3 regions of the Faecalibacterium sp. DFI.5.82 genome follow, and region 1 is predicted to be linked to each of the others. Evidence: riboswitches for the same ligand, from Rfam matches in the RefSeq annotation. Region 1 holds a riboswitch; each other region holds the start of a gene.

Evidence for each region. A riboswitch is a leader RNA that binds a small molecule or an ion and turns the genes downstream of it on or off. The one in region 1 is predicted to bind cyclic di-GMP.
Region 2: linked by a shared signal. The riboswitch ahead of P0G09_RS06430 (leucine-rich repeat domain-containing protein) and the one ahead of P0G09_RS03760 (CAP domain-containing protein) in region 1 are both predicted to bind cyclic di-GMP.
Region 3: linked by a shared signal. The riboswitch ahead of P0G09_RS12285 (leucine-rich repeat protein) and the one ahead of P0G09_RS03760 (CAP domain-containing protein) in region 1 are both predicted to bind cyclic di-GMP.

Annotation. Positions count from the first base shown of each region.
Region 1 is NZ_JARFIS010000002.1:28,414-31,688, forward strand. It holds gene rnhA (ribonuclease HI) at 1-56, shown strand, start outside; gene P0G09_RS03755 (hypothetical protein) at 53-565, shown strand; gene P0G09_RS03760 (CAP domain-containing protein) at 676-1,545, opposite strand; cyclic di-GMP riboswitch class I at 1,678-1,753, opposite strand; cyclic di-GMP riboswitch class I at 1,879-1,954, opposite strand; gene bilS (flavodoxin family protein BilS) at 2,074-2,577, opposite strand; gene bilR (bilirubin reductase) at 2,605-3,275, opposite strand, start outside.
Region 2 is NZ_JARFIS010000003.1:159,011-162,285, forward strand. It holds gene P0G09_RS06430 (leucine-rich repeat domain-containing protein) at 1-1,353, opposite strand, end outside; cyclic di-GMP riboswitch class I at 1,528-1,603, opposite strand; gene P0G09_RS06435 (MATE family efflux transporter) at 1,868-3,169, shown strand; gene P0G09_RS06440 (AraC family transcriptional regulator) at 3,217-3,275, opposite strand, start outside.
Region 3 is NZ_JARFIS010000010.1:91,917-95,191, reverse strand. It holds gene P0G09_RS12285 (leucine-rich repeat protein) at 1-2,101, opposite strand, end outside; cyclic di-GMP riboswitch class I at 2,302-2,378, opposite strand; gene P0G09_RS12280 (putative ABC transporter permease) at 2,618-3,275, opposite strand, start outside.

The DNA.
Region 1 (3,275 bases):
GCGACCAGCTGGCCGTGGCACAAAGTCAGGCACACGGAGGGAGACAGGGACGATGAGCGATACATTTCTGCCCGGCAGCGGGTTCGACACCTATGAACAGCAGGACAAGGTGCTGGTGGGCCTGTGCGGCGGCACGGGCTGCAAAGCAGCTGTCCGCATTTTACAGCAGCAGGGCTTTGCGGTGATGGGCGCTGTGGTGCGTCTGTGCACCGATGATCCCGTTGTGGATGCCGCCAAGGAAGCCGCCAAGGCTCTGGGCATCGAGTGCATCACCCTGAATGCCAGCGAACTGGCCAGCCAGCTGGCTGAGGAGACCGCTGCCCCGGCCGACCTGCGCTTCCCCGCCCTGCTGGCGGCGGCTGACCGGCTGGGCATCCAGTACATTGCCACCGGCCACCGCGCCCGGGTAGAGACCGGTGCGGACGGCGTGCACGTCCTCTGCCCTGCCGAAATTGCGGACGAGAGTGCCCGGCTTGCCGCCCTGCCGCAGGAAACGCTGGGCCGGCTCATCCTGCCCTTGGGCGATTTCAGCCCCGAGGATGTGGCTGAGATGGCAGCAGAATAAAAAAACAAAAGAGATGCACCCCGCTCCCTGAACCTGAATCAGGAAGGCGGGGTGCATCTCTTTTTGCTCTGTTTTATTTCATCGTACAACGCTCAATGGAAGTCCTCCGCTTACTTTGCGAAGATCTGGATCCAGTTGTGGCCCCACTGAGAATTGGCATCGTAGTTGTAGCCAAGGCACATATACTTGGCGGCGGGGTCCATGATATTGACACGGTGGCCTTCCGAAGCCATCCAGTCTGCAACGACCTTTTCGGGCGTGGTCTCGCCCCAGGCGGCATTCTCGCCGGTGGCGGTATCAGACACACCGTACTCCTTCAGCACGGTGAAGCAGTTGGTGCCATCGGGGCGGGTGTGGGAAGCGACCTTTGCCACTTCCTTTGCGCGCTCATCGGCAGCGGCCTGCAGCTTGGCATCGCCCATGGCCAGAGGTGCCAGATTTTCCTTTGCACGCTCAGCGTTGACCAGCGCCAGCACTTCCTGTGCGAAACCGTTCTCACTGGTGCCGCGGGCGTAGGTGAAGATCATCACCCAGTAATTGCCGTACTCGCCGCCCTCGTAGTAGCCAATGCCAACGGAGGTGGCATCCTTGTCCAGCATCCGCTCCTTGAAGAAATCGTAGCGATTCCAGGCGGCGACCACATCCGAAGCATTCTCAGCAGCTGCCCAGTAGTTCTCTCCCACAGAAACATCGTCCACACCGTACTCCGGCAGGATGGTGAACTCGCGGCTGCCATTGGGGCGGTTGTAGGAGTAATTGACGGTAAGTTCTTTTGCACGGGCCTGTGCGGCAGCATTCAGTGCGCTGCTGCCCATGCTCAGAGGAGCCACACCAGCCTGTGCACGCTCTGCGTTGACGAGCTGCAGCAGCTCATCGGCCTTGGAAGCTGCGTGTGCGGGCATTGCCAGAACAAGCATCAGGCAGATGAATGCGGCGCAGCAGACCAGATTCTTCAGGACTTTCATCGAAGCGTTACGCATGGTGTTGAACCTCTTTTGTGTTGCCCCATGAAAAAAGGTGTCGATTGCTGGTATACTCGGCAATCGACACCTGATGCTTCAGATGAAGGTCACTCAACACCCAATCTCCGCTGTGGAGACCCTCAGGTGATGAGAAGCAACTGGCTGCCATTTTACAGGCCCTATAGCTTTGCGTCACAGCCTTTCGACTGCTTTGCCGAGGATATTCAGTTTTGCGTGCCTTTCTTCTTTTGGGAAGAAATTTGAGAACGAAAAAAGGTGTTGTTCTGCAATACACTCAGCAAAACAACACCTAGAAAATCTAAGCAGGTCGCCCAAAGAAAGATTTCCTTGAGAAGCAGCTGGCTGCCATTTTACAGGCCCTGTAGCTTTGCGTCACAGCCTTTCGACTGCTTTGCCGAGAATATTCAATTCACCTTGAGGAGCCGTTTCCATTTCCTCGACGCTATCCTACCACATCGGACAGAACCTGTCAACTGTTTTGGAGCAGCTTTCTCAAAAAATCTTCTTTTTTGAAGAGTTCTTCCGTTATGCCTGCACCTCTGCCGCCTTTTTGCGCAGCTGGTCGAGGTCTGCGGCATCCGGGTGAGCCAGTGCCTTATCAAAGTTCTCGATCAGCATCTCGAGGTTGGGTGCATGGTTGGGCTGCTGCAGCATCTTTTCGTACTGCTGGCGCACAGTCATGGGCATCTTGCCCTGGCACATATAGGTTCCAATGACCGTGTTGCTCTCATCCAGCGATTTCTGCACCGCCGCCAGGATCTGCTCGAAATATTCCGCACTGCCGCCAAAGCCTGCGGTGCCGAACAAAAAGACCCGCTTCCCCTTCAGGGTCTGCAAAAAGGCGGTGAGGGTGTCATCGGCATGGCCCTTGTCCGTCCAGAAGCCGATGTAAAGGGTCTCAGCCTCCAGTGCTTCCGGAGCCGGTGCTCCGAAGTAGGTGCACTCATTCTGGGGCAAGCTTGCGCGAAGGGTGTCGGCCAGCAGGCGGGTGTTGCCGGTCTTGCTGCTGAAAACGATGGCGTAGCTCATGGTCATTCTCCTTTATTATGTTTGATATCAGATGCTGCCCTGTTCTTTTGCGTTCAGGGCATCATAGACACAGCGGGTGCCCTGATGGGCAATCAGGCCGCCCAGGCACTTTTTGTTGCAGCGGACACAGCGGTGGATCTTTGCCGCATTGCCGCTCTGCAGTTTGTTGACCCAGTTGGGGTCAGCCAGCAGCTGGCGGCACATTGCCGCGCACTGGATGCGGCCGCTGGCAAGCTGCTGCTCCACAAAATCGGGGTCGTTCAGGCCGCCCACACCGCAGAGCGGCACACTGGTATACCGGCGCACCTCATCGCAGAACTTGAGGAAGCAGCCGGTCTCCTTGAACTCGGGGTGGCTGGCCGGCGGGATGGTGTTTTCCAGCGCAGAGTGGTTGGCCAGTGTCACATGGAAGCTGGTCACGCCTGCCTGCACCAGCAGGGGCACGAACACGGCCAGTTCCTCCTCCACCACACCGGCGTTGCCGTAATGGGGGTTCTCCTGCCGGACAGCCAGCTTGTAGTCAATGGCCATGCCGGGCACAGCGGCGTGCACTGCCTTGACAGCTTCCACGGCAAAGCGGGCGCGGCGCTCGGCACTGCCGCCGTATTCATCGGTGCGGTGGTTGAAGATGGCGGAAGAGAAGCTGCCACACATCCGGTCGCCGTGCACCTGCACCATGTCAAAGCCCGCCTGCTTTG
Region 2 (3,275 bases), on a different contig from region 1:
TTCCATCTTCGGGAAAGTCTCAGCTTTTACATATTGCAGGTTTGCATCGCTCACAGTAACTTCTTTGAGTTGTTCACTAGGAGAGAACATATTTTTCCAAAGAGTTTCTGTCGTCATATCTGTCCGACTAGTATTCAATGTGCCAAGAATTTCCACGTTCTTCAAAGAGGTTACAGCCGGATAAGAACCTGTCGGTTGTTCTCGGAAGGGATTAGAATCATCGCTAGTAATTTTTGCGCCTTCTTCAATAATAAAGGTTTCAATGCCACATGCTGGGAAAGGAACATGATGCAATGCGGTTTCACCGTAGAAGGTCACTCTCTTCAAATTCTGACAATTTGCAAACGCCCATGCATCAACTTTTGTCACACTCTTCGGAATGTCAATTTTCTCAATAGCAGTCCCTGCGAATTCAGAATCTCCAATGATTGTAGGGTTGCTTCCCAAATCAATCACACTCAATTTCTCACAACCCCGCACAATTGCATAGGGAAGTTTTTCGGTCCTAACAATCATTTTTTTCAAACCAGAACCTTGAAGTGCATTAGAAGTCCCATCCGGAACCTGTGGGTTTTTTCTTAATCCAAACTCGATGTCATCTGTAACAGTAAAGCTTTCCAGATTCCGCATCATTGAAAAAGCATACGCACCAATATATTTCAGATTGCTCCAGTTATCAAAATCAACTGTAAACTGTGTTCCTCGAACTGCCGCACAGCCAACACCTTCAAAGCTCTTGGGAAGCCATTCAGTCAGTTCCTTGTCCTTGCCCAGTTCAGAGCAGAAATCGAACATACTTGTAGGCAAATATTTTCCTGTATATACATTCTGGTTTGAATCCACGTCAGTAGTTTCAGCCGCTTCAAATCCTTCTGCCCAGATTACTTCTTCCAATGCTTCATCATAGCGAAAGATGTAATCGCCCAAATGCTGAATGCTGGCAGGAATATTAGCTTTTTTCAAAGCCTTCATCCCACGGAATGCACTATTGCCAATCGCAGTAACGCCTTCCTCAATATGTACCTCTGTAATCTGGTTGAGATAGGGTTTCCATGGACGCAGATCATTGTCTGTGCCAACATCCGTATCAGCAATTCCCTCATAATCTGCCATTGGGCCATTGCCAAAAATAGTCAGAACCTTTGTAGATTCATCGTATTTCCACTGAACACTCTCTTCCTGATTCTCTGCACCACAATAACCAGAGGTTTCTGCTTCGCTTTCGGTGCTATTCTTGCCAGTAACAGTGGTTGTCTCCGCAGTATTGGTGCTCGTTCCCGCTGCAAACGCCGAAACCGCAGTAGCAGGCATCATGGAAACTGCCATGCTCACTGCCAAGGCGGCGCTGATCACACGTTTCAATCTCATAAAAATCCTCCTTTTATGAATTACTCCCAAAATATAACCATGCCCGCACAAAGCAAAAAGAGCGCCGCACCGGCCAAATGGCTGGTACAACGCTCTGCGTTTTGTACTTTGGGAATCTACCGCCCCTTGAGGTGATGCCCATGTGCGGTATGGTTGAGAAAGTGCAGCTGGCTGCCATATTACAGGCCCTGTAGCTTTGCGTCGCAGCCTTTCGACTGGTTTGCCGATTCTTCTGTTTTTATGTGGCATTTTACACAAAAATCATAAGACTTTTTTTTTTTTGGTCAATAACCCAAAATCATCTTTGGCAAGTTACACAAAATCGACAGTGTTTGTATAACATTTTCGGATAGCAGCATCGCCCCGGGGAGAAGTGTTCCGTTTGGGAAATGATGGCGTGTTTCCTCGCTTTTTCGTTGAAATATGCCAGGTTTTATGATATAGTAGTAGTCGTTTTTACGTTTCACTCCCCTACTCTCCCCGCGGAAAGGAAGCTCCCATGAACCTGACAAAGCAGTTCTTCAAGTATGTGTCGCAGAATATTTTCGGTCTGATCGGCACATCGTGCTATATTCTGGCCGACACCTATTTCATCGCCCAGGCGGCGGGCACCGACGGCGTGACCCTGCTGAACCTCTGCCTGCCCATGTACAACCTGATCTTTGCCTTCGGCTCGATGATCGGCCTGGGTGCTGCCACCCGGTACGCCATCCTGCAGGCGCAGGGCGAGGCACGGGCGCAGCGGTTTTTTTCCAACGCCATCCTCTGTGCCTGCCTGATTGCCATCCCGTTCATGCTGGCGGGCGCGTTCTGCCCGGGCACGCTTCTGCAGCTCATGGGCGGCGATGCGGGCATTGTGGCGCTGGGCCTGAACTACACCCGCATCTTCCTGCTGTTCACGCCCTTCTTCATGTGCAACTACATCTTCTCGGCCTTCGTCCGCAACGACGGCGACCCGTCCCTTGCCATGGTGGCCACCCTGAGCGGAAGCCTGTTCAATGTGGTGTTCGATTACATCTTCATCTTCCCCATGGGGCTGGGCCTGCCCGGCGCGGCGTTGGCAACCGCTATCTCGCCGGTGCTCAGCATCGCCATCTGCAGCCGCCACCTTTTTCAAAAGAGCAACACGCTCACCTTTGTCCGGCAGGCCCCCTCGGCCCGGCTGCTGGTGCAGAGCTGCCAGCTGGGCATCTCCGGCTTTGTCGGGGAGCTCTCCTCTGCCGTGACCACCACCGTGTTCAACTTCCTGCTGCTCCGGCTGGCGGGCAACGTGGGCGTGGCCGCTTACGGCGTGGTGGCAAACTTTGCGCTGGTGGCAACAGCCATCTTCAACGGCGTGGCCCAGGGTGCCCAGCCGCTGATCAGCCAGTGCTACGGCAAAAATGAGATGGCCGGGGCAAAAAAGCTGCTTCTGCTGGGCTGCGGCACTGCGCTGGCGCTGGCGGCGGTGTTGTACGGTGCTGTGTTTGGCTTTACCGACACCTTTGTTGCCCTCTTCAACAGCGAGAGCTCTGCACTGATGGCCGAATACGCCCACAGCGGTATGCGCATCTACTTCCTGGGCTACTTCTTTGCAGGCTGCAATATTGTTGCGGCGGGCTATCTGGGTGCGGTCAACCGCCCCACCGAGGCCACCATCACCTCGGTCAGCCGGGGCGTGGCCGCCATCGTCACTTGCTCGCTGATCCTGAGCGCCCTGTTCGGCATGAACGGCGTGTGGTCGGCCTTCCCCGCCGCCGAGGCCATCACGCTGGCCCTGACGGTGTTCCTGCTCAAGCGCCCGCAGTCTGTGTGCGGCTGAGCACCTCCACGGAAAAGAGCCGGGTGCTGCCCCGGCTCCTGAACATTTTAAATATACAGTGCCTGCTCCCGCTGGCTTTCCGCCGGGCTGAGGGGCCGTGCTGTCT
Region 3 (3,275 bases), on a different contig from region 1:
GATAGCCCAGCACTGCACCGCCCACAGCGGCAGTACCAATGATCGCGGCAGTGCCCAGCACATTGGGCCCATCATCTTCAATGGTGGCATCGCGGTACTGTGCGGCAATATCCACATCACTGCTCATGGTGTTCATGGTAAAGGTGATGCTCTCAGCCTTGTAATCCTGACCCAGCGGCAGGGAGAACTTGCCGGTAGACCAGATGTCAAACACCATGCCCTCAGGGATCAGGGTCTTGTCCAGCGTCACGGTCACTGTTGCGCCGTCCGGTACAGAGTAGGTCTTTTTGCCGGTGGTCTCGTCAGTAGTAACAGTCAAGGTATCGGTCACATCCTTGTCACCGTTTTTCACGGTAACAATGCCGCCGGTCACGGTCAGCGGGTGGAAGACTGCGGTATCGTGGGTGTGGTCAGCGGCGGCATCACGGTACTGTGCGGCAATATCCACACCACTGCTCATGGGGAAAGTGATGCTTTCTGCCTTGTAGTTCTGATCCTGCGGCAGGGAGAACTCGCCGGTAGACCAACCGTCAAACACCATGCCCGCAGGGGTCCGGTCCTTGTCCAGCGTCACGGTCACTTCTGCGTTGTCCGGTACATCGTAGGTCTTTTGGCCGGTGGCTGCGTCAGTGTTGCTGTTCAGCTTGCTGGTCACATCGCTGCCGTCGTATTTCACAGTAACAGTGCCGCCGGTCACGGTCAGCGGGTGGCAGCCCGGAGCATTGGGGTCGAACTCCCAACCGGCATGGAGGGTGATGTCCTCCATAATTGCGGTATCTTTCACATTAAAGAGGTTGCCATCTTCGGTGTACCAGCCGGTGAACTTGTAACCCGCACGGGTGGGATCATGGATGGCAGTCAGATCGTTTGCCTTGGTATCAGTGATTTTTTCGGTCTTATAAACCGGCACCACAGCGTCGTCGTTCAGTTCGCCGCCCTTGGCATCAAAGGTCACCTTGCAGAGGTAAAGAAAATTGCGTTTTCTCAGTTTATCATTGGCATCAATTTTAGGATTGTTATCATTGTCTGCAAGCAGAGCATCTGCCTTGGCCTTGTAGTTTTTGTAGTAGATGGCACCATTGGGGTTCCCAGCCGGACAACCTTTCAGACTGTCTTGGAAAGAAGTCAATCCAGCAGGGAGCGTAATGTATTCCAGATGGGTGCAATAGCGAAAGGTACCAGGTCTAATGGTTGTTACATTTTCCGGGATGGTGACGTTCGTCAGATTAATGGAAGTGCAAGAATCAAAGGCAGAATAGCCGATCGTCTTAATATTCTCACCTAACGAAATCTTTTCAAGAGAAATGCACCCAGCAAAGGCGCCTGTCCCCATCGATTCGATGGCGCCATTGATGGCAAGAGATTTCATGTTGTTGCAAAATCTAAAAGCTTCTCTGCCGATGGAAGTGACGCTTTGTGGAATGGTGACACTCTCCAGATCATTGCAATGAAAAAAGGCATAATTGCCGATCGTCGTAATATTCGTCTCAATATTCTCACCGAACGAATTCTCACCGAACGAAAGCGTTTTAAGATGAATGCATTCACCAAAGGCATGATCACCGATGGAAGTAACGCTTGGTGGAATGGTGACGCTCGTCAGACCACGGCAATCATAAAAGGCACGATCGTCGATCGTCGTAATTTTTTTACCTAATGAAAGCGTTGTTGTAAGAGGGCATTCCGTAAAGGCCCGGTTTCCTATTGATGTGGCAGCGTCATTGATGGTAAGAGAGTTCAAGTTGCGGCAACCTGCAAAGGCATGATCGCCGATGGAAGTGACGCTTTGTGGAATGGTGACCTCCCCCAGCTGATGGTCTGAATAAAAGGCATAATTGCCGATGGCGGTTACAGTGTATTTGTCGTCCAACGTTTCGGGTATGTCGATGTCGTAGTCGTAGTTTGTTGGTTTCACAGGGCCAAGAAATTTTGTGATGGTTGCATTACCGCCATTTACCTTATACTTATACTTGTAACCGTCAACGATGGCTTCTTGTTCAGTTGCCGTGTCTGCTGCAAATGCCGTGACTGCCGACAGGGGCAGCATGGTGATCATCATGCAGACCGCAACCAATAAGCTGATCAAACGCTTGGGTTTCATAATTCTTTACTCCTTTTCCATGATTTTCCCAAAAAACTCTCTCTATTTCAGCCAAAACAAAAGAGCGCCGCACCGGCCAAACGGCTGGTACGACGCTCTGAACCCTTGTAGACCCGCTGCGCGCTCGCTCTCCTGAAGGGAAGCCGACGCATCTTCACAAGGAGGTGCAAGGTTTCGTATTACCTTACCCGGAGAGAATAACGTGCGGCTGGCTGCCATATTACAGGCCCTTGTAGCTTTGCGTCGCAGCCTTTCGACTGGCTTGCCGATTCTTCAGTTTTTAGCGGAATAGCATATTGCACAGGATAAGATACTCTTTTTTTTTTTTGTCAATATGACGAAAAAGATTTGGAAGAGTGTACAAAAAAGGAACGTATAATGTGGAAAACAGAATGAGAATAAAATCCTGCGGCAGCACAAGATCTGCCTGACTTTATGGAGGGCGCAGTGCAAGAAAAATGCCCCTGACCGAAAGAAGCCGGTCAGGGGCATTTGGGGTTGCTGCAACGGTCAGGGTCAGTGCCTGCGCTCGTACTTCAGACGCTCCCGCAGCTCGTCCAGAGAGCGGTGCTTTTCGCCGTGGCGCAGCTTGGGGTAAGCGCGGAGCATACGGCCCTTGCCAAAGTACTTGGAGCTCCGGGTGCGGGCGCGCATCTCCTCGCTGCGGGCCTGCAGCTCCTCGGCCAGCTGTTCCAGACGGAGCAGCTCTGCCGTGCGCTCTGCGGTGCCCTTGGCGGCCAGCTTGACGGCAGTGGCGGCCTCAGAGGCATTGAGCCGGGCCTCCTGCGAGGACTTGCGGGCGGCCTCCATGGCCTCGTCGGCCTTGGCGCGCAGGGCGGCAGCGGCATCCCGGGGGCTCAGTTTGGCGGCATTGTCCCGGGCCTCGGCAGCCGCCAGCTTGAGCTGCAGGCGGCTCTCGTCCATCTTCTGGTCCACGTCCATGGCGGTGGTGCCCAGCAGCTCGGTCATGGCATCGGACACGGCGTGCATACTGTCGGCCACCTTTTCCAGGGCATCCAGCTCACGGGCCAGGTCAGAGGCCGCAAAGGCGGTCACCACCACGTCGGCGGCGTAGCAGGCGTACAGGATGCACATGAGGACAAAGCCCACCATCTGGGGGACCATCTCCACAAAACCCGCGATCACGGGGTGAACGGCCTTCATCACCACAACG